Linked DNA regions of Marichromatium purpuratum 984. The protein of the gene in region 1 interacts with the protein of each later gene in a pairwise test. Links are inferred from orthologs where the notes say so. Each region holds a gene or a part of one and is shown in the gene's direction. Other genes may lie near its edges.

Region 1 (8,125 bases):
TGGCCGCACGGCGCGGGCTCGAGCTGGTGCTCGAACCCGCGCTGGCAGAGCGTCACTTCGGCGATTGGGAGGGGTGCTCGGCCAGCGAGCTCCCCGAGGATGAACGCTGGCGGCTGTGGGATGATCCGCTCGGCTTCACCCCGCCGGGGGGCGAGCCGATGCCTGACTTCCTCGCCCGGACCCGCACGGCCTGGCGCGCGCTGCTCGACGGCGGCGGGCCGGACGCGCTGGTGGTGACCCACGGCGGGGTGATTCGCGCGATCCTCGCCGAGGTGCTGGAGATGCCGCCGCGGGCGATGATCCTGCTCGAGGTCGTCCATGCCGGGCGCAGTCGCGTCCGTGTCCCACCCTCACCGGGCCGCCCCAGCCTGGTGACCCATCGAGGTCCCTGATGTCCCATCTCGTTCCCTTCTATGCCGCCGGGCGGCTGTTGACCCGGCTGCCCTTTCCCGACCCCGGCGTGGTCGACCCCGCCGACCAGGGCCGCTCGGTGGCCTGGTACCCGGCCGTCGGGCTGGTGCTCGGCGCGCTGCTCGCGCTCGCCGCGCTCGCCGCGCAGCACACCGACCCGCTGCTCGGTGCGGCGCTGCTGCTGGCCTTCTGGACCTGGTCGACCGGCGGGCTGCACTGCGACGGCCTGGCCGACAGTGCCGACGCCTGGATCGGCGGGCTCGGCGATCGTGCCCGCACCCTGGAGATCATGAAGGACCCGCGCAGCGGGCCGATGGCGGTGGCGGTGCTGGGGCTGGCGCTGCAGCTGAAGTGGAGCGCGCTGCAGCTGTTGCTCGATGTCGAGGCGGCCTGGCTGCTGCTCTGGGTGCCGCTGCTCGCGCGCGCGGTGTTGCCGCCGCTACTGCTCACCACCGCCTATGCCCGCACCCAGGGCATCGTCAGCGATCAGGTCGCCCATCTCGGGCGCACCTGGGCCTGGGTGGCGAGCGGCGCGGCCTTCATCGGCTGTGTGCTGATGCTCGGCGGACTGGGTCTGGTGCTGGTCGGGTGCGCCCTGGCGGTGTTGTGGCTGGCGCGCCGCGCCATGCTCGCCCGGCTCGGCGGCTTCACCGGGGATACCGCCGGTGCCCTGGTCGAGCTGACCGAGATCGCCCTGGTGGTGCTCGCAGCGCTGCTGCTCGGCGGCTGAGCGGCGCCGCGGCTCAGCGTGCCAGCTGGTGCGGGTCGGCGGCGCAGGCCTCGCGGCATGCGCGATGGCGGTTGGCGCAGTAGCCGTAGAGGTTCTCGGCGCACGACCACCAGGGGTAGCCGCAATCGAGTTCACCGTTGAATGTGCCGACCTCGCTGAGACACCAGCGATAGTCGCGGAAGGCCTCGGTATGGCCGGCCTCGCAGTCGCGATAGTCGGCGCGGGCGTGCTCGCGACAATGCGCGCGGGCGCTGTCGCACTGGCCGATACAGGCGGCGATGGCGAGCTGACGGGGCAGGGGCTGGTCCTTCAGCAGCGGGTCGCTGCAGGCGCCGAGCAGGCTCAGCGCCAGGGCCAGCACGACACCACGTCGCGATCGACGAAAGGGATGCGGTGACGATTGGCGCAGTCTCATCGGGAGGCTCCGGGGATGTGACGGTCGCGCCTCGACCCTGGCGCGGTTGCGGTCACTGTAGCGGCAATCGCGCCCCGGTGCATCCGCATGACATACAATGGGCGCTCGGGGGCCGCGCCTGACCGCGGTCGGTCGAGGGTCGAGGCGGGCGCGCGCCGCGCCGCCGTCGCCGAGGGAGAACGCCATGTCCAGAATCGTCGTGCCCGTTGTGTTGCTCGGTCTGCTTGCGGGGTGTGCGCTGATCCCGCCGCAGCGTCTCGGCGGGATCGCCGTCGAGGTGCCGCCGGAGGAGTACGGCAGGCGGCTGTGCGAGCACCTCGAGATCGAGGTCTATGCCACCTGTGTCAGCCAGGTGATCGACAATCTCGACCGTCCCCGTCCCGAGGTGCCCTCGCCGGGTCGTTCGACCTCGGGGCCGGTGGTGGCGGTGGTCGACGGCGAGGTATTCAGCGGCGACTATCGCTCGACCCTGTTCACCGGCGAACTGAATCTGACCAGCCCGAAGACCCGCTGTCGCGGTGGTTACAGCGCCTTCTCCGGCGATCCGGCCGCGATCTACGAATTCCACTGCGAGGACGGGCGCAGCGGCTGGGCGGATCTGGTGCGCGATCTCAGCGGTCGCAACGGTATCGGCCGACTCGCCTTCAGCGACGGCGCCGCCGGTCAGCTGGTGTTCGGTCACGCCCCGTTGGGCAGCGCCGAGCCCTATCCCTATCTGCCCTGATCGGGGCCGCGCAGACGCTCGGTCAGGCGCAGCATCTCGCGCTCCATCTCCAGGTTCTCGAACGGGCGCAGCGTTGGGAGCTGACGCTCCATCAGTGCCTCGAGCAGGCGCTGGCTGGCACGCACCAGCCCCACCAGCTCGCCCGAGAGGCTGACCGTCTGATAGGTGTTCCAGGCGGTGGCGATGTCGCCGGCGAGCTGCGCGCGCGCGGTGCGAATCTGGCGTGCCTGGTCCTCGAGATAACCCCGATAGACCGCCGCCGCCTCGCCGGTGACGCGCTGCGCCTCGAGGTTGGCCTCGAGCAGCGCGGCGCGCTCGGGGTTCTGCGCCTTGAGCGTGCGGGTCTCGGCGGCGAGCGTGCGGGCGCGCTCGGCGATGGCGTCGATGCGCGGCAGGTAGTCGTCCTCGATCTGGTGCTCGATACGGCGGTGGAGGTGCTCCAGGGTCTGCAGCAGCACCACGTAGAGTCCGTAGTAGCGACGCGCGCTCTCCAGATCCTCGCCACTCTCGGCGACCAGCGCCTCGAGCTGTTCGGTGAGGGTGCGGACGTTGTCGAAGAGGATGCCGAGTTCGACGACGTTGTCGCCGACCACGGTCGAGAGCAGGAAGCGGACCTGCTCGTCATCGATGTCCAGCCCCATGGCACGCAGCTCGGCGGCGAAGCCGCGCTCGATCGCGGCGATCTCGGCCTCGACTTCGGTGATCTCGCGCTGGTCGCGGGCGATCGCCGCGGCGTGGTCGGCGCGGGTCTTGAGCAGGGTCGATTGTTCGGGGGCGGTGAGCTGCTGCTGTCTGGACTCGGCGATCTGGGCGCGCAGCTCGACGATACGGGCGTTGAGCTCGCGGATACGCGCACGCTGGGCGAGCGCTGGCGAGACCGAGAGCAGCGCGACGGCGCGATCGAGCAGGGCGTCGATCTCGGCCTGGTTGGAGTTGCGGTCGGGACCGAACCAGGCGCGCTCGGGCAGCGTCGCCTGGCGCTCGGTGAGGGTCAGCGCCTCCTCCAGCTCGGGGCGCGCCCGCTCCCAGGCGCGACCGAGGTCGGCGCCGTCGTCGCCGAGTAGTCGCCGGGCGTCGGCCGCAGCCTGATCGGCGAGCTCGCGCGAACGTTGCCACCACGCGGCGGCGGTGCTCTGAGCGCGCTCCCAGGCATCGGTGTCGGGCTCCTGCGCTAGGCTCGGCGCGGGCAGGGCGAGTGCGAACAGCAGTGGGGTCAGCGAGATCGGGCGCATGGCGGTCGGGGTCGGGCGGTTGCGGAACTCGTCCCACTCTAGCAGCGCCGCGCGCGCTTGCCGAGGCCAGCTATCAGCCGCCAGCCGCCAGCCGCCAGCCTCCAGGGCTGTAAGCTGATAGCTGTCGGCTGGTAGCTGGTAGCTGGTAGCTGGTAGCTGGTAGCTGGTAGCTGGCTCCCGGTTTGTCTTCCGTGGCGCACTTTGTTAATCTCTCGCGCTCTTGTCGTCATCGTCTGATGGTTGCAAGAGCGTTATGGTGACCCGTGTCGGTCCCCTCGCAACGTGAGATCGTGAACCCGGTCAGGCCCGGAAGGGAGCAGCCGCAGCGGTTGAAGCGTGTGCCGGGGTGTGGCTGGCGCGGGTTGCCGCCCCAGATTCCGCGCTGACGCCGGCCTCGGTCCGCGACGCCAGACGCCACCCTTAGGAAGCTCCCCGCGCTCGCCCGCGTGCGCGCCCTGCAACAGAGTTTCGACCGATTCGAGTCGCGCATGTCCTACCAGGTGCTCGCCCGTAAGTGGCGCCCCAAGTCGTTCGACGATATGGTCGGCCAGCAGCATGTGGTGAGGGCGCTCGCCAATGCGCTCGATCGCGGCCAGCTGCATCACGCCTATCTGTTCACCGGTACCCGCGGGGTCGGCAAGACCACCCTGGCGCGCATCCTCGCCAAGTCGCTCAACTGTGAGCAGGGCGTGAGCGCACATCCCTGTGGTCAGTGCGCGACCTGTCGCGAGGTCGATGCCGGGCGCTTCGTCGATCTGATCGAGGTCGACGCGGCCTCGCGCACCAAGGTCGACCAGACCCGTGAACTGCTCGACAACGTCCCCTATGCCCCGGCGCACGGTCGCTACAAGGTGTATCTCATCGATGAGGTGCACATGTTTTCGGCGCACAGCTTCAATGCCCTGTTGAAGACGCTCGAGGAGCCGCCGCCGCACGTCAAGTTCCTGCTCGCCACCACCGATCCGCAGCGTCTGCCGGTGACCGTGCTCTCGCGCTGTCTGCAGTTCAACCTGCGCCGTCTGCTGCCCGACGAGATCGGCGCGCACCTGCGTCATGTGCTCGAGACCGAGGGGCTGGCGTTCGAGTCCCCGGCGCTGGCCCAGCTCGCGCGCGCCGCCGATGGCAGCATGCGTGACGCGCTGAGCCTGCTCGATCAGGCGATCGCCTTCGGCGGCGGTCAGCTGGTCGAGGCCGAGGTGCGCGCCATGCTCGGCACCCTCGACGGCGAGGTGGTGCTGGCGCTGGTCGAGGCGTTGGCCAGCGGCGACGGTGCCGCGCTGCTCGCCGAGGTCGAGCGCGTCGCCGCGCTCACCCCCGATTACGCCGAGTTGCTGCGCGAGCTGATCGCGCTGCTGCATCGTCTGGCGCTGGTTCAGCAGGTGCCGCGGCTGCTTGCCGCCGACGATCCCGATGGGGACCGTCTCGGCGCCCTCGCCGCGCGCCTCTCGCCCGAGGACGTGCAGCTCTACTACCAGGTTGCGTTGACCGGGCAGGGCGATCTCGCCCTCGCGCCGGATCCGCGCGCCGGACTCGAGATGGTGCTGCTGCGCGCGCTCGCCTTCCGCCCCGCCTCGCCCGCCGGGCAGCCCGACGGCGCACCCGCTGCGCGTCGGCCTCCCGATCCGCGTCCCGCCCCCCCGGCCGCACCCCGTCAGAGTGCGCCAGCGCCGAGCCGTGGCCCGAACGCCTCTGGTACGCCACCCTGGGAGGTTGCCGCCCCGGCGCCGCTCCCGGCTCCCGAGCCATCGGCGCCTGCGTCCGTTGCGGCGGTGCCTGCTGCGCCCTCGCCGGACAGTGCGCCCGCCGCTGGTGTGCCGCCTTGGGAGGTCGCCGACCCGAGTCCGATCTCCGAGCCGTCGGCGCCAGCGCCCGCTGTATCATCGCCGCGCGCGCCTGTCACCGCCCCCCGTCCCGACCTCCGCTCCCCGGCGCAGTGGCAGCAGCTCGTCGCCGGGCTGCGGGTGCGTGGGATCGCCGGCGAGCTGGCGCACAACTGTGGTTTTCTCGACTGGGCCGATGGCCGCCTGCTGCTGAGTCTGGACCCGGCGGTCGAGCATTTGCGTGTGCCTACGGCCGAGAGCCGTTTGCGCGAGGCGCTCGAGGGCGCGCTCGGCGAGCCGGTGCGCCTCGAGTTCCAGATTGCCCGCCCCGAACAGGAGACACTCGCTCAGCGTCGCGTGCGTGAGGCCGAGGCGCGCCAGCGCGCGGCCGAGGAGACGATGTACGCCGACCCGGTGGCCGAGCGGATGCGCGAGCAGCTCGCCGCCGACTGGGTCCCGGGCAGCATCGAGCCGCAGGGCTGAGTCACGCGCATGCCGGGCGCTGGCCGTTGTGATGCCTCCCCGCGTCCGCTCGAGCCATGTATCCTTGCGTCCGGCACGCGACGCGTGCGCCACTGCGAGCGTCGCGTCATGCGTTGTCCCCGCCGGGGGCGCGATGTCCCCAATCACCCGTCAACGAGGTAGATCCAAGATGAAAGCTGGACTCGGTGGCCTGCTCAAGCAGGCGCAGAAGATGCAGGAAGAGATGCAGCAGGCGCAGGCACGCCTGGCCGAGGAGGAGGTGACCGGCGAGGCCGGTGGCGGTATGGTCAAGGTGACCATGAACGGCAAGTACCAGACCAAGCGTGTCGAGATCGATCCCTCGCTGCTCGGCGACGACAAGGAGATGCTCGAGGACCTGATCTCGGCGGCGATCAACGACGCCACCCAGCGTGTCGCCGAGAAGATGAAGGAGACCATGTCGTCGGTGACCGCCGGCATGCCGCTGCCTCCGGGCATGAAGTTCCCCTTCTGAGTCCGTTGGTCGAGCGCGCATGAGCGAGCGGGCCCTGCTCGATCAGCTGATCGATGCGTTGCGCTGTCTGCCCGGGGTCGGGCCGAAGTCGGCGCAGCGCATCGCCTTCCACCTGCTCGAGCGTGATCGCGAGGGCGGGGCGCGGTTGGCGCGGGTGATGGCCGAGGCGATGACTCGTATCGGTCACTGCGATCGCTGTCGCACCCTGACCGAACGCGAGCGCTGTGCGATCTGCGCCGATCCCCACCGCGATGCCGGATTGCTGTGCGTGGTCGAGCAGCCCTCCGAGGTCGTCGCCATCGAGCAGGCCACCGACTTCGGTGGACGCTATTTCGTCCTCGGCGGGCGGCTCTCGCCGCTCGACGGGATCGGTCCGGCCGAGCTGGGACTCGACCGGCTCGAGGCGCTGCTGGCCGAGGGCGTGGTGCGTGAGCTGGTGCTCGCCATCAGCCCGACGGTCGAGGGCGGAGCGACGGCGCAGTTCGTCGCCGAGCTGGCCACGGTGCAGGGCGTCGCGGTCACCCGGATCGCCCAGGGCGTGCCCCTGGGCGGGGACCTTGATGCGCTCGACGGCGGCACCCTGGCGCTCGCCCTTGCCGGGCGCCGCGCCTTCTGAAGGGACCGGCGGGCCAGAGCCGCGCCGGTCATCCGCCCCCGAGCGGGGCGATATCTCGATCTTGGGAGCGAACATCAGGATGACCGATACCATCTTCGGCAAGATCGCCCGCGGCGAGGTCGAGGCCGACCTCGTCTACGAGGACGAGGACGTCGTCGCCTTCCGCGACCTCAGTCCGCAGGCGCCCACCCACCTGCTGGTGATCCCGCGCAAACCGATCCGGACTCTCAGCGAGGCCGGTGCGGAAGATGCCGAACTGCTCGGCAAGCTGTTGCTGGTCGCCGCCAAGGTGGCCGAACAGGCCGGGATCGCCCGGGGTGGCTATCGCACCGTGATCAACTGCAACGCCGGTGCCGGGCAGACGGTGTTCCATCTGCACCTGCACGTGCTCGGTGGTCGCGCGCTGCAATGGCCGCCAGGCTGAGGGCGGTGGGCTGACGGGGCGTCGCGTCATACCGCCGGCTGGCGGATCCATGACGACGCTTCGTCCCTCTCACTCTATGCCGGCGCGCGTCGAACGGGTAGCATTGCCGCTCGACAGGGTGGTCGTCCGCGCTGCAGCGGCCGGCGGGACTACAGCATGGAGACCTGGGGGCGCGAGACGCTCGAGATCACACTATGGCAGCGAATCCACAATCGCTCGAAGGTGAGGCCGCAGCGGCCTTCGAGCTCAAGGCGGCGGGGTTCACCCTGCCGATCTTCAGACTGCTCGGTGACGACATGGAAGCCGTGGCCAATCAGCTCAGCGCCAAGGTCGGCCAGGCCCCCGACTTCTTCCGCAACACCCCGATCGTGATCGATCTCGGCGACTTTGCCGGCGGCGAGGTCGAGTTCCCGCTGTTGGTGGGGTTGTTGCGTGGTTACGGCATGATCCCCTTCGGTGTACGGGGCGGCAGCAAGGCACAGCACGCCAGCGCCGAGACCATGGAGCTGGCGGTGCTGGGCGAGAGTTATTCGCGTGCCGCGCGGGCGGGTAGCGCCAACGCCGAGGGTGCCGAGCACGCCGCCGCCGAGGAGCCGGCGCGCGCCTCGATGCTGGTGGCCCGTCCGGTGCGCTCCGGGCAGCGTCACTATGCCGCCGGCGGCGACCTCTCGGTGGTCGGGGCGGTCAGCTCCGGGGCCGAACTGATGGCCGACGGCAACATCCATGTCTACGGCCCGCTGCGCGGTCGCGCGATGGCGGGTGTCAACGGTGACCTGG
Region 2 (16,798 bases), 920 kb from region 1 along the record:
CGGTCAGCCCCCAGTCGCTGAGCTGCGCGGCGATCAGCTCGCGGTTGTGACGATTGTCGTCGACCACCAGCACCCGCGCGCCGCGCAATCGCGCCGATGGTTGTGGTCGGTGCTGCTCCGCCTCGGGTCCCCGCTGGCGCGCGAAGGGCAGGTCGCACCAGAAGATCGAACCCTGGCCGAGGGTGCTCTCGAGACCGAGTTCACCGCCCATCAGCTCGACCAGTTGCTTGGTGATCGCCAACCCGAGCCCGGTGCCGCCGTAGCGGCGGGTGTTCGAGGGATCGACCTGGGAGAAGCCGTGGAACAGCCGCTCGCGCTTGTCGCGCGGGATGCCGATACCGGTGTCGCGGACCGCCAGGCGCAGCCTGACCTGATGCGCGTCGCAGTCGAGCAGGGTAGCGCGCACCGCGACCTCGCCGTGCTCGGTGAACTTGATCGCGTTACCGACCAGGTTGGTGAGGATCTGCAACACGCGCCCTGGGTCGCCGCGCAGGGCCGTGGGGATATCCGGCGCGGCTGTGCAGGTCAGCTCCAGCGTCTTCTCGTGGGCGTGCAGCGCCATGGTGGCGACGAAGTCGTCGAGCAGTTCGCCGAGGTCGAAGTCGATGCGTTCGAGTTCGAGCTTGCCGGCCTCGACCTTGGAGAAGTCGAGGATGTCGTTGATGATCTTGAGCAGCCCCTCGCCGCTGTGCTGGGCGATCTCGAGATAGCGCTGTTGATCGGCGCTGAGCGGGCTCTCGTGCAGCAGTCCGAGCATGCCGATGACCCCGTTGAGTGGGGTGCGAATCTCGTGGCTCATGTTCGACAGGAAGCGGCTCTTGGCGCGGCTGGCCATCTTGGCGCGGTTGGCCAGGGCGTTGGCGCGCTCGATCGATGCCTTGAGCGCCGCGTTGGTCTCGCGCAGCGCATCCTCGGCACGCTTGCGGGCGCTGATATCGATCGACAGGGTGCCGGTGCCGATCAACCGCTGGTCGTGATCGTAGATCGGGTATTTTTTGGTCAGCAGGGTGCGGGTCTCGCCGTTGGCCAGCCGGACGTCGTGCTCGCGGGCGAGGTTCTCGCCCGCGGGGAGGAACTGGGCGCGGCGCTCATCGGCCATGAGCGAGCGCGCCGGTTCCTCCCCGGGGTCGATGTCGAGCAGCTCGGCATCGGTGCGTCCGACCAGGTCTCCGGTGGAGTTCGCGCCGACGGCCTGGGCGAAGGCCGGGTTGGCGGCGATCACGCGCAGCTCCAGGTCGCGGATGGCGACCAGGTCGTCGCTGTGCTCGACCGCGGCCGAGAGCATCGTCATGGTGCGCTCGGCCTCCTTGCGGGCGCTGATGTCGGTATGCGAACCGCTCATTCGATAGGGGTCGCCCTGGGCGTTGCACATCGCCCGCCCGCGCGAGAGGATCCAGCGATAGCTGCCGTCCTTGTGTCTGAGTCGGAACTCGAGCGCGTAGGAGTCCTGCGGTTGTTGCAGATAGTTGGCGATCTGGTTGAGCACCCGGTGCCTGTCGTCGGGGTGGAGTCGTGTCTCGAAACTCTCGAACGCGTTGTCGAGTTCGTCGTCGGCAAAGCCGATCTGCTCCTTCCAGCGCGGTGAGATGAAGACCCGGTTGTTACGCAGGTCCCAGTCCCAGACCCCGTCGCTGCTGCAGTCGATCGCCAGCATGTAGCGTTCGCGACTGAGTTCGAGTTCGTGGCGGATGCGCTGCGCCTCGCTCATGTCGCGGAACACGATCACCGCACCCAGGGTGTGGCCCTGATCGTTGCGGATGGGCGCGTTGCTGGTGACCACTGGACGACTGTCGTCGCCGCGCGTGATCAGCAGCGCCTGCTCGGTGGCGCGCTCGACCGTGGCGGTGCTGGGCAGCGGAAGGGGGTCGCGGGTCTCGGGGTCGACCAGCAGCAATACATCGCCGAGCGGGCGGCCGCGGGCCTCGATGGCCGCCCATCCGGTGAGTTGTTCGCCGGTCTGGTTGATGTCGATGATACGGTTGTCGGCATCGGTGCTGATCACCCCCTCGCCGAGCGAGCGCAGGGTGGCGGCGAGCAGTCCTTGATGCTCGATCAGCTCGGTCTGTTGGCGACGGATCAGTCGTCTGGCACTCCTCACCAGGAGTCCGCTGGCGCTCAGCGCCGCGGTCAGCAGCAAGATGGTGACCAACCCCCAGGTACGGATGTGTTGACTGAAGGCGCTGGCCTCGCTGGTGAGGTCGTGGGCCAGCAGCAGGTCGCCGACGTGCCGTCCGGCGGCATCATCGAGCGGCAGCAGCGACAGCCGCCAGCGGGTGTGATCGATCATCAGCTCGCGATCGGGGGTGTAGTGACGACGACCGGGGCGATCGATCTGCTCGATGGCAGGGTCCAGGCCGGCGGGGATGCCCCCTGGAGAGCTGTAGGTGATGACGCTGTTGCTCAGGCGATCCCAGTCACTCTCGCGTCCGAACAATCGCATGCCCTGTTCCCATTGTCCGCGTTCGAGCAGGTGCTTGCGGATGATCACCGCCAGCCGGGTCTCGGTGGGGGCGTACAGTGACGCGAGGATGTCCTCAATCTCCTTGCCGACCTCGACATAGCCGATGCGTCGCCCCTGATCGTGGATCGGACTGATCGCTCTGAGGGTGAAGGTCCCGAGCGGGCCGAGTTCGATGCCCTGGGCATCGCTGTCGTCGCGTTCGGCCTGGCGCGCGGTGAAGCGGTCGATCCGGTCGCCGGCGCGCTCGGGGGCGTGCAGTCGCAGCAGAGCGCGCCGGTCGGCGCCGATGAAGTAGAAGTGGGTGAGGCCATTGCGCGCGCGTAGCCGCTCGAACATGGCGCGCCAGCGTCGATCGAGACGCTCGGGATCACGCGCGGCGAGCGCCTCGCGGGTGGTCGTGTCCATCGCCACCGAGGTGGCGAGGGCATTGAGCCAATCGGTCTGGTCGTCGAGGACGGCATCGAAGACGGTCGCGGTCTCGTCGATGTCGGCAGCGACGATCTCGCGTAGTCGTTGCTCCTGGATCCACCACAGCAGTACCGAAAAGGCGCTGATCAGCAGTACCAGGATCAGTGCGAACAGCGGCAGCAGGTGACGCAGCGAGGAGGCCGGGCGCGGCGTCCAGCTCATCGCGCTGGCTGTGCGAGATGGCGAGTCGTTGTTGCGCGCTCGTCATCGATCGTGCCGCGCCGTGCGCGTATGCGACGGCGAGGAGGGGCGGGCTGCGGGGATGACATGCGCGCTGGACTCCGGGCGATGGACAGGTGGTGCGTCGCGGTCCGCGTAGCGCGTGCGAGAGGACCGACCTGGTGCTCGTCTGTGGGTTCAAGTGCTTAATTATATAGAATGATACATGCGCCTCGCTGTGATTCGAGACGCATTCGGGGCGACCCTCTCCCCGGCTATACCCGCCGGATTGATCAGTGCCGGGCGCGCGGTACGTAGCGATCGGGGATGAGGATGGTGGGGGTGCGCTGCGAGGCGTCGCGGCGCGGGAAGTCGAGGGTATAGTGCAACCCGCGGCTCTCGCGCCGGCGCAGTGCCGACTGGATGATCAGATCGGAGACCTCGAGCAGATTGCGCAGCTCGATGAGGTCGTTGCTCACCCGGAAGTTGGCGTAGTACTCGATCACCTCGTGGGCGAGCAGGTCGGCGCGGCGTTTGGCGCGCCGCAGTCGCTTGGTGGTGCGGACGATGCCGACATAGTCCCACATGAAGCGGCGCAGCTCCTCCCAGTTGTGGGTGACCACCACCTCCTCGTCGGGCTCGGTCACCCGGCTCTCATCCCACTCCGGCGCATCGGCGGCGAACTCGACCTTGGTCGCCAGGCGGGCGATGTCCTCGGCGGCGCGCTCGGAGTAGACCAGGCACTCGAGCAGCGAGTTGCTGGCCATGCGGTTGGCCCCGTGCAGCCCGGTATAGGCGGTCTCGCCGCTGGCATAGAGTCCGGGGAGGTCGGTACGGGCGTGGCTGTCGACCATCACGCCGCCACAGGTGTAGTGCGCCGCCGGCACCACCGGGATGGGATCGCGGGTGATGTCGATTCCCAGCTCGAGACAGCGGGCGTGGATGGTCGGGAAGTGCTCGACGATGAACTCGGCCGGGCGATGGGAGATGTCGAGATAGACGCAGGGCGCGCCGATGCGCTTCATCTCGTGGTCGATGGCGCGTGCGACGATGTCGCGCGGGGCGAGTTCGGCGCGCTCGTCGAAGCGCGGCATGAAGCGCTCGCCGTCGGGCAGCAACAGCCGCGCGCCCTCGCCGCGCAACGCCTCGGTGACCAGGAAGGAACGCGCCTCGGGGTGATAGAGACAGGTCGGGTGGAACTGCATGAACTCCATGTTCGCCACCCGGCACCCGGCGCGCCAGGCCATGGCGATACCGTCGCCGGTGGAGACGTCGGGGTTGCTGGTGTAGAGATAGACCTTGTTGGCACCACCGGTGGCGAGCACCACGAAGCGGGCCATGAAGGTCTCAACCCGCCCGTTGCCGAGATCGAGGATGTAGGCGCCGAGACAACGGTGGTCGCGACTGCCCGGCAGGTGTTTGGTGGTGATCAGGTCGACGGCGATGTGCTGCTCGTAGAGCGAGACGTTGGCGCGCTCGCGCACCTGCGCCTCGAGCGTGGTCGCCACCGCGCGCCCGGTGGCGTCGGCGGCATGGACTACGCGCCGGTGCGAGTGTCCGCCCTCGCGGGTGAGATGATAGCCGCCGGTGCTCTGATAGGCCTCGTCGCGGGTGAACTCGACGCCCTGGTCGAGCAGCCAGCGGATGTTGTCGGGGCCGCGCTCGACGACCATCCGCACCATCTCGCGATCGCACAGATGGGCGCCGGCCTTGAGGGTGTCCTGGACGTGCGACTCGATCGAGTCGTGCTCGTCGAGCACCGCCGAGATCCCGCCCTGAGCGTAGAGGGTGCTGCCCTCGACCAACTCGCGCTTGGAGACCACCGCGACCGAGAGATCGGGATCGAGTCGCAGCGCGAGACTGAGCCCCGCGGCACCACTGCCGAGGATGAGGACGTCATGACGATGAACGGTTGCTGGCATGGTCGGGACTCGCTGCAATAGGGAACAGGAATGGTTCGTGGCCCCGGTCCCGTGGGGATGCTCGGGGCCGGAGTCGTCTCCACGCCGTGGCGCGGGGCTGCTTTCATTTTTATGCTGCCGGGAGCGGGAAATCCAGTCCACAGGCCGCCATCGTGCCGTGTCGCGCCAGTGGCGGCGCTTGATCGATGGGGCCGTGGATGTCGTGCGGACTTGCCGCTTCGACCGATTCCGGTCAGGATTGCATGCTTTGATTCGCACGGGTGGAGTCGGAATTTTGCGACCCTGCCCGAAGAACTTCCTAACCGGGGAGCTGTCCATGCCAACGGAGCCGATGGTCGGGGGACCGGCGGTCGTGACCCATGTCTGAGCGTCAAGCCGATCAGGAGCTGGTCGAGCGCGCCCAGGCCGGTGACAAACGTGCCTTCGACCTCTTGGTGCTGAAGTACCAGCAGAAGATCTCCAATCTGATCTCGCGCTATCTGCGCGACCCGGCGGAGGTGATGGATGTCGCCCAGGAGTCCTTCCTCAAGGCCTATCGCGCCTTGCCGGGGTTTCGCGGTGAGAGCGCTTTCTACACCTGGCTCTACCGGATCGCCGTCAACACCGTCAAGAATCATCTCGTCGCCCAGGGACGGCGTCCACCGGGTGGTGATGTCGAGGCCGAGGTGGCCGAGCAGATGGAAAGCGGCGGGCGGTTGCGCGATGGCGCCACGCCCGAGCGCGAGCTGCTCGGCGACGAGATTGCGCGCACCGTCCAGGCCGCGCTCGACGACCTGCCCGATGACCTGCGCACGGCGATCATGCTGCGGGAGTTCGAGGGCATGAGCTACGAGGAGATCGCCAATGCCATGGAGTGCCCGATCGGCACCGTGCGCTCGCGCATCTTTCGGGCACGTGACGCGATCGACAAGCGATTGCGTCCATTGCTCAAGCCCTGAATATGGGCGTCAACCGCCCGTGCGGCATGTCCGTTCGGGCTTTGGGTGGCACAGCGCTCGGCTCGCGCGATGATGCGTGGACCTCGGGTGCAAGGCCGAGACAGTGACAGAACCCAGCGCAGGCGTGAACCAATGACCGAGCTAAGACAACGACTTTCCGAACTCCAAGATGGCGAACTCGACTCCGCCAGTGCCGGGCGCCTGCTCGACACGCTGGCGCGCGATGACGCGTTGCGCGATACCTGGGCAAGCTATCAGATGATCGGTCACGCCATCCGCGGCGAGCGGCTCGATCCGTCGTGCGCCGGGGTGGCCGATGCGGTGCGTGAGCAGGTGGCGGCCGACGCCTTGGTGTTCCATCAGCGTCATCGCTTCCAGCCGCGCCGTGCGCTGGCGCCGGCCGCGGGGATGGCATTGGCCGCGGCTGCGGCCTTCATCGCGGTGTTCGCGGTACCGCCACTGTTCTTCCTGGGCGGCGACCGACTCGACGGTGGTTTCCCGGTCACGGCGCAGCGTCAGGTGCCGCCGCCTGCGGTGGTCACCGTCGGCGACGGACGCTGGGGTCTCGATCGCCCGGATCTCGCCAACAAGCTCGACCTGTTCCTGGTCACTCATCAAGACACGGCCTCCGCCAGCGGGGCCAAGGGCATGCTGCCTTATGCAACCTTCGTCGGTTATGAATCGCCTCGCTAATCCCTGGTCGGCCCGTCGACTCTGTCTGCTCCTGCTGTGTCTGAGCACGCCCCTGGCCGGGGCCTCGGAGCAGCAGGCGCGCGTCGTGACCGATGCGCCGGTTGCCGAGTTGCTCGAGCGGATGTCCGAGGCGCTGCGCGCGCTCAGCTACGAGGGCACGTTGGTCTATCTCCATGACAACCAGCTCGAGACCCTGCACCTGATCCATCGTGTCGCCGCCGGCCATACCCAGGAGCGTCTGGTTGCGCTCAGTGGTCCGGTGCGGGCGCTCTCGCGCGATTCCCGGCGAGTCAACTGCACCATGCGCGACGGCTACGGCATCTCGGTACGCAGCGCCGGCGGTGGCGGCCTGATCGATACCAACGGCATCGATCCCGAGCGCCTCGGCGAGCACTATCGTGTCGAGCGTCTGGGCCGGGGCCGGGTGGCCGGGCGCGATACCGAGGTGATCGGCATCATTCCGCGTGATGCGCTGAGATACGGCTATCGCTTCCATATCGATCGCGAGACCGCGTTGCCGCTCAAGTCCGATCTGATCGACCGCTCCGAGCAGGCGCTCGAGCAGCTGATGTTCGCCACCCTCACCTTCCATCCCGCCGATGGCACCGAACCCGAGGCCGCGCCTCAGGGGGTGCGCGAGGCGCCGGTGACCGAGCCGCCGCCGCAGTGGCGGTTCGCCGATCAGCCGCTCGGGTTCGAGCTGGTGACCTATCATCGGATCCCACAGGACGATGGCGGCGTGCTCGAGCACTTCCTGTTCACCGATCGGCTCTCGGCCTACTCGATCTATGTCGAGCAGACGGAGGACCCTGGGCTCGAAGGGGCGACCAACATCGGTGCCGTGCATGCTGCCGGGGCGTGGCGCGAGGGCTATCAGATCACCGCGGTCGGCGAGGTGCCGGTCGCGACCGTGGAGGCGGCGGTGGCGGGTGTGCGCCGTCACGCCGAGGACTGATCCATGATTGAGGAACAGGGGCGGGTGATCGCCCGCGAGGGTGATCACGTCCGCGTCCAGACCCAGCGGCGCAGCGTCTGTGGCGGTTGTGCCGCGCGTGGCGCCTGTGGCACATCGCTGCTCGAGCGGCTGTTCTCCCGTCGCCTCGCCGAGGTTCGCGCGTTCGATCGGGTCGGGGTCGAGGTCGGCGACGAGGTGGTCCTGGCGATCTCGGCGCAGGACGTGCTTCGACTCTCGCTCGCGGCCTATCTGGCACCGACCCTGGGGCTGGTGTTCGGGGCCGTGGCGGGAACCGCACTCGGTGGCGCCGCGTCCGATCCGCTGGGGTTGCTCGGGGCCGGTTTGGGTCTTACTCTCGCACTGGTGTGGCTTCGCGGCTACAGCCGTGCCCTGGCCCGGGATCCATCACGCCAGCCGGAGGTGATCCGTCGTCTCGGCGCCGAGACGCAGCGGGTGACCTTGGTCGAGCCCTGACGGCTGATTGCGCCCGTCGCTCCAGGCGCCCGCGAACCCGCCAGTCACGCGGCTTCGGCCGTGCCGATGAATCTTTGAGGAGCAACCATGCGCTCGAAACCCCGTCTCTCGCTCGCTCTGACCACCTTGCTCTGCTGCGCCCTGGCGCCGGGGATGGCCGTCGGGCGTACCCTGCCGGACTTCGCCAGCCTGGTTGCCGAGAACGGCCCCTCGGTGGTCAACATCAGCACCAAGCAGCACACATCCTCGGTCTCCGAGATGCACGGCTTCACCATCCCCGACCTGCCCGATGAGGGGCCGCTGCGCGACTTCTTCGACCGCTTCTTCGGCGAGGAGGGCGAACTGCCCGACGATATCGAGTCGCGCTCGCTCGGCTCCGGCTTCATCGTCTCCTCCGACGGCTTTGTGATGACCAACTCACACGTCGTCGAGGGCGCCGACGAGATCGTGGTGCGCACCAGTGATCGGCGCGAGTTCGTCGCCGATCTGGTCGGCACCGACAAGCGCAGCGATATCGCCCTGCTCAAGGTCGACGCCGAGGGCCTGCCGGCGGTGCGCATCGGTTCCTCCAAGGATCTCCAGGTCGGTGAATGGGTGCTGGCGATCGGCTCGCCCTTCGGTTTCGAGTCCTCGGCCACCGCCGGTATCGTCAGCGCCAAGGGGCGTAATCTGCCCTCGGAGAACTATGTCCCCTTCATCCAGACCGATGTCGCCATCAATCCCGGTAACTCCGGGGGGCCGCTGTTCGATCTCGATGGCCGCGTGGTCGGCGTCAACAGCCAGATCTACAGCCGCACCGGTGGTTTCATGGGGCTGTCGTTCGCGATCCCGATCGATGTCGCCATGGACGTGATCGAGCAGCTCAAGACCAAGGGGCGCGTCACCCGTGGCTGGCTCGGGGTGATGATCCAGGACGTCACCCGCGAACTGGCCGCGAGCTTCGGCCTCAAGCAGCCGCGCGGTGCGCTGGTCGCCGAGGTGCTGGCCGACAGCCCGGCGGCGGCGGCCGGGTTGCGCCCGGGCGACGTGATCCTCGCCTTCGACGGCAAGGACGTGCTCACCTCCAGCGCCCTGCCGCCGCTGGTCGGGGTGACGCCGATCGGCGAGCAGGCCGAACTCAGGGTGTTGCGTCGTGGCGAGCGGATCAGCCTCTCGGTCACCATCGCCGAGCTGCCCGAGGAGGACGCCTTCGCCGCGCCGCCGGCGCTCGATGAGACCCCGGCCAACCGTATCGGTCTGGTGGTGCGCGCCATCGCCCCGGAGCAGCGCGAGCACTTCGGCGTCGAGCAGGGCGGGGTGATGGTCGAGGCCCTCGAGCCGGGGCCGGCCGAGCGCGCCGGGCTGCGCGTTGGCGATCTCATCCTGATGCTCGACGGCCAACCGGTCGCAGACCCCGCAGATTTCGAGCAGATCCTCGCCGGCATCGAGCCGGGGCGCTCGGTGGCGGTGCTGGTGCAACGCAGCGACGGACGGATGTTCTTCGCCATCCGCATGCCCGACCCCGAATGATCCGGGTACCGGCCTCGGCCAGCGCGGCTATCCTGGGCTGGCCGCTGGCCGCTGGCCGCTGGCCGCTGGCCGCTGGCCGCTGGCTGATGGCTGATGGCTGATGGCTGATGGCTGATGCGCCGCTGGCTGATGCGCCGCTGGCTGATGCGCCGTCCCCCGCGCCTCTGGTAAGATGAGCGGCTATCTGTCGCGATACCGCGCCGTCGATCGGCCGGCAGCGCGATCACTCGCATTCATCAGCCGCTGGGCGCACACGCAATCCCGATGACCGATCTCTCCCATATCCGCAACTTCTCGATCATCGCCCATATCGATCACGGCAAGTCGACCATCGCCGACCGCTTCATCCAGGTCAGCGGAGCCCTGACCGATCGCGAGATGTCGAGCCAGGTGCTCGACTCCATGGACCTCGAGCGCGAGCGCGGGATCACCATCAAGGCGCAGAGCGTCACCCTGAACTATCAGGCGCGCGACGGCGAGACCTACCAGCTCAACTTCATCGACACCCCCGGTCACGTCGACTTCTCCTACGAGGTGTCGCGTTCGCTCGCCGCCTGCGAGGGCGCGCTGCTGGTGGTCGATGCCGCCCAGGGGGTCGAGGCGCAGAGCGTGGCCAACTGCTACACCGCGATCGACCAGGGGCTCGAGGTGCTGCCGGTGCTCAACAAGATCGACCTGCCCTCGGCCGAGCCCGAGCGGGTGATCGGCGAGATCGAGGAGATCATCGGCCTGGAGGCCACCGACGCGCTGCGGGTGAGCGCCAAGACCGGTCTCGGCATCCCCGATCTGCTCGAGGCGCTGGTCGAGCGCATCCCGGCGCCCGAAGGCGATCGCGAGGCACCGCTGCAGGCGCTGATCATCGACTCCTGGTTCGACCCTTACGTCGGCGTGGTCTCGCTGGTGCGGGTGGTCAACGGCGAGATCCGTCGTCGCGACAAGATCCAGATGATGTCCACCGGGCGTACCCATCAGGTCGATGCGGTCGGCGTCTTCACCCCGAAGAAGACCGACCGCGAGTGTCTCTCCACCGGCGAGGTCGGTTTCCTCATCGCCGGTATCAAGGAGATCGACGGCGCGCCGGTGGGCGATACCATCACCCATCCCGACAACCCCGGCGCCAAGCTGCCGGGCTTCAAGGAGATGCGCCCGCGGGTCTTCGCCGGGCTCTACACCGTGGTCACCGACGACTACGAGGACCTGCGCGAGGCGCTCGGCAAGCTGCGCCTCAACGACGCCGCGCTCTACTACGAACCCGAGGTCTCGCAGGCGCTCGGCTTCGGCTTTCGCTGCGGCTTCCTCGGCATGCTCCACATGGAGATCATCCAGGAGCGGCTCGAGCGCGAGTACGACCTTGACCTCATCACCACCGCGCCCACCGTGGTCTACGAGGTGCTGCGCAACGACGGCGAGCTGATCAAGGTCGACAACCCCGCCAATCTGCCCGAGCCGAACCAGATCGACGAGGTCCGCGAGCCGATCATCGAGGCCCACATCCTCGTCCCGCAGGACTATCTCGGCGCGGTCATCACCCTCTGTATCGAGAAGCGCGGGGTACAGAAGAACCTGCAGTATCTCGGCGGCCAGGTGCAGGTGACCTACGATCTGCCGCTGAGCGAGGTGGTGCTCGACTTCTTCGACCGGCTGAAGTCGGTCAGCCGTGGCTTCGCCTCCTTCGAGTACGAGTTCAAGCGCTTCGAGGCCGCCGACCTGATCAAGCTCGACGTGCTGATCAACGGCGACAAGGTCGACTCGCTGTCCTCGATCGTCCATCGTGCGCAGTCGCAGTCGCGCGGGCGTGAGGTCACCGAGCGGATGAAGGAGCTGATCCCGCGGCAGATGTTCGAGGTCGCTATCCAGGCGGCCATCGGCACCAAGATCATCGCCCGCACCACGGTCAAGGCGCTGCGCAAGAACGTCACCGCCAAGTGCTACGGCGGTGACGCCACGCGTAAGCGCAAGCTGCTCGAGAAGCAGAAGGCCGGTAAGCGGCGGATGAAGCAGGTCGGCAAGGTTGAGATCCCGCAAGAGGCCTTCCTTGCCGTGCTCCAGGTCGGCAAGGATAATTGAGCCCGCCGGCCGCGCGCCCGGTGCGCGCGGCCCCGGCGCCCGTCACTCGCCGCTCGCCCGTTCGGGTGGACGCGCCCGCCGTCGCCTGTCGCCCCCCGGGGCACGGACCATCCCCTAAGGACCAAGAGACCCTGCAGACGCAATGACCAACTTCGACTTTCCCGCCTTCCTGGTGCTGGCCTCCGTGGTGACCGGCGCGATCTGGCTGCTCGACGCGCGCTGGCTTGCCCCGCGTCGCCGTGCCGCCGCCGGTGGCGCCCCGGTCAAGGAGCCGGTGGTGGTGGAGTATGCGCGCGCCTTCTTCCCGGTGATCTTCGCGGTGCTGATCCTGCGTTCGTTCGTGGTCGAGCCCTTCCGCATCCCCTCCAACTCGATGATGCCGACCCTGCTCACCGGCGACTTCATCCTGGTCAACAAGTACGCCTACGGGCTGCGTCTGCCGGTGCTCAACGCCAAGTTCGTCGACATCGGCGAGCCCGAGCGTGGCGACGTAGTGGTGTTCCGCTTCCCGCTCGAGCCCTCGACCGACTACATCAAGCGGGTGATCGGGCTGCCCGGCGACGTCATCGGCTATCGCGGCAAGACCGTCTATCTCAACGGCGAGCCGGTGGCCCAGCTGCCGATCGGGCGCTACACTGGTGTCGGCTCCGGGCGAGAGATGAGCGGCGCGCGCGAGGCCCTCGAGAGCCTCGACGGGGTCGAGCACAGCATCCTCACCCGTTCGCGCGCCCCCGATCTGCCGCCCGGCTGCCGGGTGCTCGCCTTCGGTTCGGTCAAGGTGCCGGAGGGGCAGTACTTCGTGATGGGTGACAATCGCGACAACAGCAACGACAGTCGCTGCTGGGGCTTCGTCCCGGAGGAGAATCTGGTCGGCAAGGCGTTCGGCATCTGGATGCACTGGGACGGTGCCCGCGATGGCCTGCCGATCGCCTGGTCGCGACTCGGCGACGGAATCGACTGAGGTCTTCAGGATGCCAACGGCGATCAACACTCCGCGCGCGCGTCAGTCCGGGCTGGGACTCTTCTCCTTCACGATCCTGGTCGGGCTGGCGGCCTTCTTCATCACCCTGCTGCTCAAGCTCGGACCGGTCTACATGCAGAACCTGACCATCCAGTCGGTGATGGACGGGCTTGAGGATCCGGTCGAGCCGGTGGGCAGAAATCCGCGCAAGATCACCGACTATCTCATGCGCAATCTCGATATCAACGGGATCACCTCGGTCTCGGCGCAGGAGTTCGTCATCAAGCGGACCGATGCCGACCGACTCAGCGTGGTCCTCGAGTATGAACGTCGCACGCATCTGTTCTTCAACGTCGATGCCGTGCTTACGTTCCACAATCAGGTGGAAATCAGCACTCAGTGAATGCAGACCCCAGACGGCTGGCCCGTGTGCTCGGGCACGAGTTCGCCCGCCCCGAACTGCTCGAACAGGCCCTGACGCACCGCAGCGTCGGCCCGAACAACAACGAACGTCTCGAGTTCCTCGGCGATGCCCTGATCGGGCTGCTGATCGCCGAGGCGCTCGGCCATCGCTTCCCCGAGGCCGCCGAAGGCACGCTCAGCCGTCTGCGCGCGAGCCTGGTCAAGCGCGAGTCGCTGGCCAAGCTCGCCCGCGGCATCGAACTGGGCGACTACATGCGCCTGGGGGCGGGGGAGCTGCGCACCGGCGGTCACGCCCGCGACTCGATCCTCGCCGATGCCCTGGAGGCGGTGCTCGGCGCCGTCTATCTCGACGGTGGCTTCGCCGTGGCCAATACCGTGGTGGCCAAGCTGTTCGCCGAGCGTCTCGAGCAGACCAGCATCGACCGTTCCGGCAAGGACCCCAAGACCCGGCTGCAGGAGTTCCTCCAGGCGCGCAAGCGACCGCTACCGGGCTATACGGTGATCACCATCGAGGGTGATCAGCATGCACAATCCTTCACCGTGGTCTGTGCGCTCGGCGATGCCGATCTGACCACCCGAGGCACCGGCACCAGCCGGCGCCGTGCCGAACAGGCGGCCGCCGAGGCCATGCTGGAGATCCTCGAACATGAATGACGCCATCACCGGTCGCTGCGGCACCGTCGCCATCGTCGGGCGCCCCAACGTCGGCAAGTCGACGCTGCTCAACCGCATCCTCGGCCAGAAGCTCGCGATCACCTCGCACAAGGCGCAGACTACGCGTCACTCCATCCTCGGGGTCAAGACCCGCGCCGAGGGACAGATCCTGTTCGTCGACACCCCGGGCATCCATCGTCGCGGCGAGAGTGCGCTCAACCGCTATCTCAACCGTACCGCGCGCGCCGCGCTCGCCGACACCGATCTGATCCTGTTCGTGGTCGAGGCGCTGCGCTGGACCGAGGAGGACGAGCAGGCGCTCGCCGCCGTCGCTCGCGCCGGGGTCGAGTGCATCGCGGTGGTCAACAAGGTCGACCGGGTCGAGGACAAGGAGGCGCTGCTGCCCTTCCTCCAGACCCTGGGCGAGCGTCACGCCTTCCGCGAGCTGTTCCCGGTCTCGGCGGCGCGCGGCAGTCAGGTCGAGGCGCTGGAGCAGGCGGTGCTCGCCGCGCTCCCCGAGGGCGAGCCGATCTTCCCCGAGGACCAGCTCACCGACCGCTCGGAGCGCTTCTTCGCCGCCGAGCTGCTGCGCGAACAGCTCACCCAGCGCTATGGCGAGGAGCTGCCGTATCGCACCACCGTCGAGATCGAGCGCTTCGAGGCGGTCGACGGGCGCTATATGATCAATGCCCTGATCTGGGTCGAGCGCCCGGGACAGAAGGCGATCATCATCGGCAAGCAGGGCGAGTCGCTCAAGGCCACCGCCACCCAGGCGCGTCTGGAGATGCAGAAGCTCTTCGACTGCCCGGTCCATCTCGAGGTCTGGGTGAAGATCAAGAAAAGCTGGTCGAGCGACGAGGCCGCGCTCGCGCGCCTCGGCTACAGCGAGGACTGATCGGCGGCGGTGAGCGCCAGCGCCTGTCACGGCTTCGTCCTGCACCGGCACGACTATCGCGACACCAGCCTGCTCGTCGAGCTGTTCTGTGTCGGGCGTGGGCGGCTGCCCGCAGTCGCCCGTGGCGCGCGGCGCGCCCGCGCTGGCGGGCGCGCCGCGCTGCTCCAGCCCTTCCAGCCGCTGTGGCTGGAACTCGGCGGACGCGGCGAGGTGCGCACCCTGACCCGGGTCGAGGCCGTGGACCGGCCCTATGCGCTCGCCGGTCGGGCACTGCTCTGCGGTTTCTATGTCAACGAGCTGCTGTTGCGTCTGCTCGGTCGCGAGGACCCGCACGATGCACTGCTCGACGACTACCAGGTCGCGCTCGCGGCGCTGGCCGCGGGAGACGACCTCGAGCCGGTGCTGCGCCGTTTCGAGCTGCGCCTGCTCGATGCCCTCGGCTATGGCCTCGCGCTCGATGTCGAGACCGCCACCGGCCGGCCGGTGCGCGCCACCGCCGACTATGTCTTCGAGCCCGAGCAGGGGCTGCGCGCGGCCACCGTCACCGATGACCCGCGACTGTGTTGCCGTGGCGCCACCCTGCAGGCGCTCGCCGCCGACGCCGCGCCGACCGATGCCGAACGCGCGCGCGAGGCGCGGGCGCTGCTGCGCGCCATGCTCGCCCCGCATCTCGGCGAACGTCCGTTGCGCACCCGCGCACTGTTCCAGCAGTGGTATGGCGGGCGTGAGCGTTCACCCCCACACTAGATTGAGTGGCGACGCCGGTCATGGCGCCGCCTTCCCGACCGTACGAAGCGAGGAGAAATCCCTTGAGCACGCATGCCAACGAGGTGCTGCTGGGCGTCAACATCGATCACGTCGCCACCGTGCGCCAAGCGCGCGGCACCCGCTACCCCGAGCCGATCCAAGCGGCGCTGGTCGCCGAGCAGGCCGGGGCCGACGCCATCACCCTGCACCTGCGCGAGGACCGTCGTCACATCCAGGACCGCGATGTCGAGCTGCTGCGCGGCATCCTGCAGACGCGGATGAACCTGGAGATGGCCGCCACCGCCGAGATGGGTGAGATCGCCGCCCGGCTGCGCCCGCACGATTGCTGTCTGGTCCCCGAACGACGCGAGGAGCTGACCACCGAGGGCGGGCTCGACCTGATCGCCAACCAGGCCCATCTCACCGAGTTCTGCGCCCGTCTGGCCGAGGCCGGGGTGCGGGTGTCGCTGTTCGTCGACCCCGAGCCGGCGCAGCTCGACGCGGCGCGCGCCATCGGCGCCCCGGTCGTCGAGCTGCACACCGGCCACTATGCCGATGCGCACACCCGCCAGACGCGCGCCGAGGCGCTGGCGCGCATCGAGCGCGCCGTCGAGCACGGTCTGTCGCTGGGCCTGCAGGTCAATGCCGGACACGGGCTCGACTACGACAACGTCAAGCCGATTGCCGCCATCCCCGGCATCACCGAACTCAACATCGGTCATGCGATCATCGCCCGCGCGCTCTTCTCCGGGCTCGATCGCGCGGTGCGCGACATGCGTGCACAGATCGCAGTGGCCAGCCGTCGCTGAGAGGCGGGCGCCGTCGGGGGAGGGCGCTCGGCGCGCCCGATCGACATGACCCTTTCGATCGGAACATGCCCGACGTCGTTCCCCGACCTCGATCTGCGGGCTAGACTGTGCCGCGGGAAAATGCTCCCGTCAGCCAAAGCCAAGAGCCATGTCCGCAGATACCCTGATCTTCTTGCTTGCTATCGATCGCGGGGTGGGCCCCGCGCCTCTGACCCGTCATCGCCCGAAGGCGGCCGTTCCCTTCGGTGGCAAGTTCCGGGTGATCGACTTCGCGCTGGCCAACTGTCTGCACTCCGGGCTGCGTCAGGTCCTGGTGATCACGCAGTACAAGAGTCACTCATTGCACAAGCACCTGCGCGATGGCTGGTCGATCTACAACCCCGAACTCGGCGAGTTCATCATCCCGGTGCCGGCGCAGATGCGTGACGGCAAGCATTGGTATGCCGGGCCTTTCGATGCCATTCGCCAGAACCGCAACCTGATCGAGCGCAATCGCGCGCGTCAGGTCCTCGCGCTCGACGGCAGTGCCGTTTATCGCATGGACTACAGCGAGGTGGTCCATGCCCATGTCGATGCCCGCGCCGAGGTCACGGTGGCGGTGCGCGAGGTCGACCCCGGCGCGCCGCCCTCGCAGACCCAGGCCCGCGTCGAACTCGACGAGCA

What was found.
Region 2: the proteins of recR (region 1) and recO interact in binary tests that used the Escherichia coli proteins (3 or more experiments, as listed by UniProt). The link is inferred for Marichromatium purpuratum 984 from one-to-one orthologs.

Annotation. Positions count from the first base shown.
Region 1 is NZ_CP007031.1:1,043,023-1,051,147, forward strand. The notes cover bases 5,405-8,125. They hold recR (recombination mediator RecR), read left to right. Parts: upstream 5,405-6,327; coding sequence 6,328-6,924; downstream 6,925-8,125. Other genes in these bases: dnaX (DNA polymerase III subunit gamma/tau), read left to right, coding at 5,405-5,815; MARPU_RS04795 (YbaB/EbfC family nucleoid-associated protein), read left to right, coding at 5,985-6,308; MARPU_RS04805 (histidine triad nucleotide-binding protein), read left to right, coding at 7,004-7,348; minC (septum site-determining protein MinC), read left to right, coding at 7,543-8,125. Also shown: MARPU_RS04765 (histidine phosphatase family protein), read left to right, coding at 1-392; MARPU_RS04770 (adenosylcobinamide-GDP ribazoletransferase), read left to right, coding at 392-1,141; MARPU_RS04775 (hypothetical protein), read right to left, coding at 1,155-1,556; MARPU_RS04780 (hypothetical protein), read left to right, coding at 1,741-2,280; MARPU_RS04785 (coiled-coil domain-containing protein), read right to left, coding at 2,268-3,512; more of dnaX, read left to right, coding at 4,001-5,404. UniProt on the Escherichia coli protein: May play a role in DNA repair. It seems to be involved in an RecBC-independent recombinational process of DNA repair. It may act with RecF and RecO.
Region 2 is NZ_CP007031.1:1,970,662-1,987,459, reverse strand. What follows is about bases 13,516-16,457. They hold recO (DNA repair protein RecO), read left to right. Parts: upstream 13,516-14,588; coding sequence 14,589-15,326; downstream 15,327-16,457. Other genes in these bases: MARPU_RS08715 (GlgC family sugar phosphate nucleotidyltransferase), read left to right, coding at 16,284-16,457; pdxJ (pyridoxine 5'-phosphate synthase), read left to right, coding at 15,347-16,135; era (GTPase Era), read left to right, coding at 13,677-14,579; rnc (ribonuclease III), read left to right, coding at 13,516-13,684. Also shown: MARPU_RS16665 (response regulator), read right to left, coding at 1-3,091; nadB (L-aspartate oxidase), read right to left, coding at 3,382-5,010; RNA polymerase sigma factor RpoE, read left to right, coding at 5,370-5,948; MARPU_RS08770 (sigma-E factor negative regulatory protein), read left to right, coding at 6,081-6,641; MARPU_RS08765 (MucB/RseB C-terminal domain-containing protein), read left to right, coding at 6,625-7,596; MARPU_RS08760 (SoxR reducing system RseC family protein), read left to right, coding at 7,600-8,070; MARPU_RS08755 (DegQ family serine endoprotease), read left to right, coding at 8,158-9,579; lepA (translation elongation factor 4), read left to right, coding at 9,844-11,646; lepB (signal peptidase I), read left to right, coding at 11,789-12,607; MARPU_RS08740 (DUF4845 domain-containing protein), read left to right, coding at 12,618-13,010; more of rnc, read left to right, coding at 13,007-13,515; more of MARPU_RS08715, read left to right, coding at 16,458-16,798. UniProt on the Escherichia coli protein: Involved in DNA repair and RecF pathway recombination.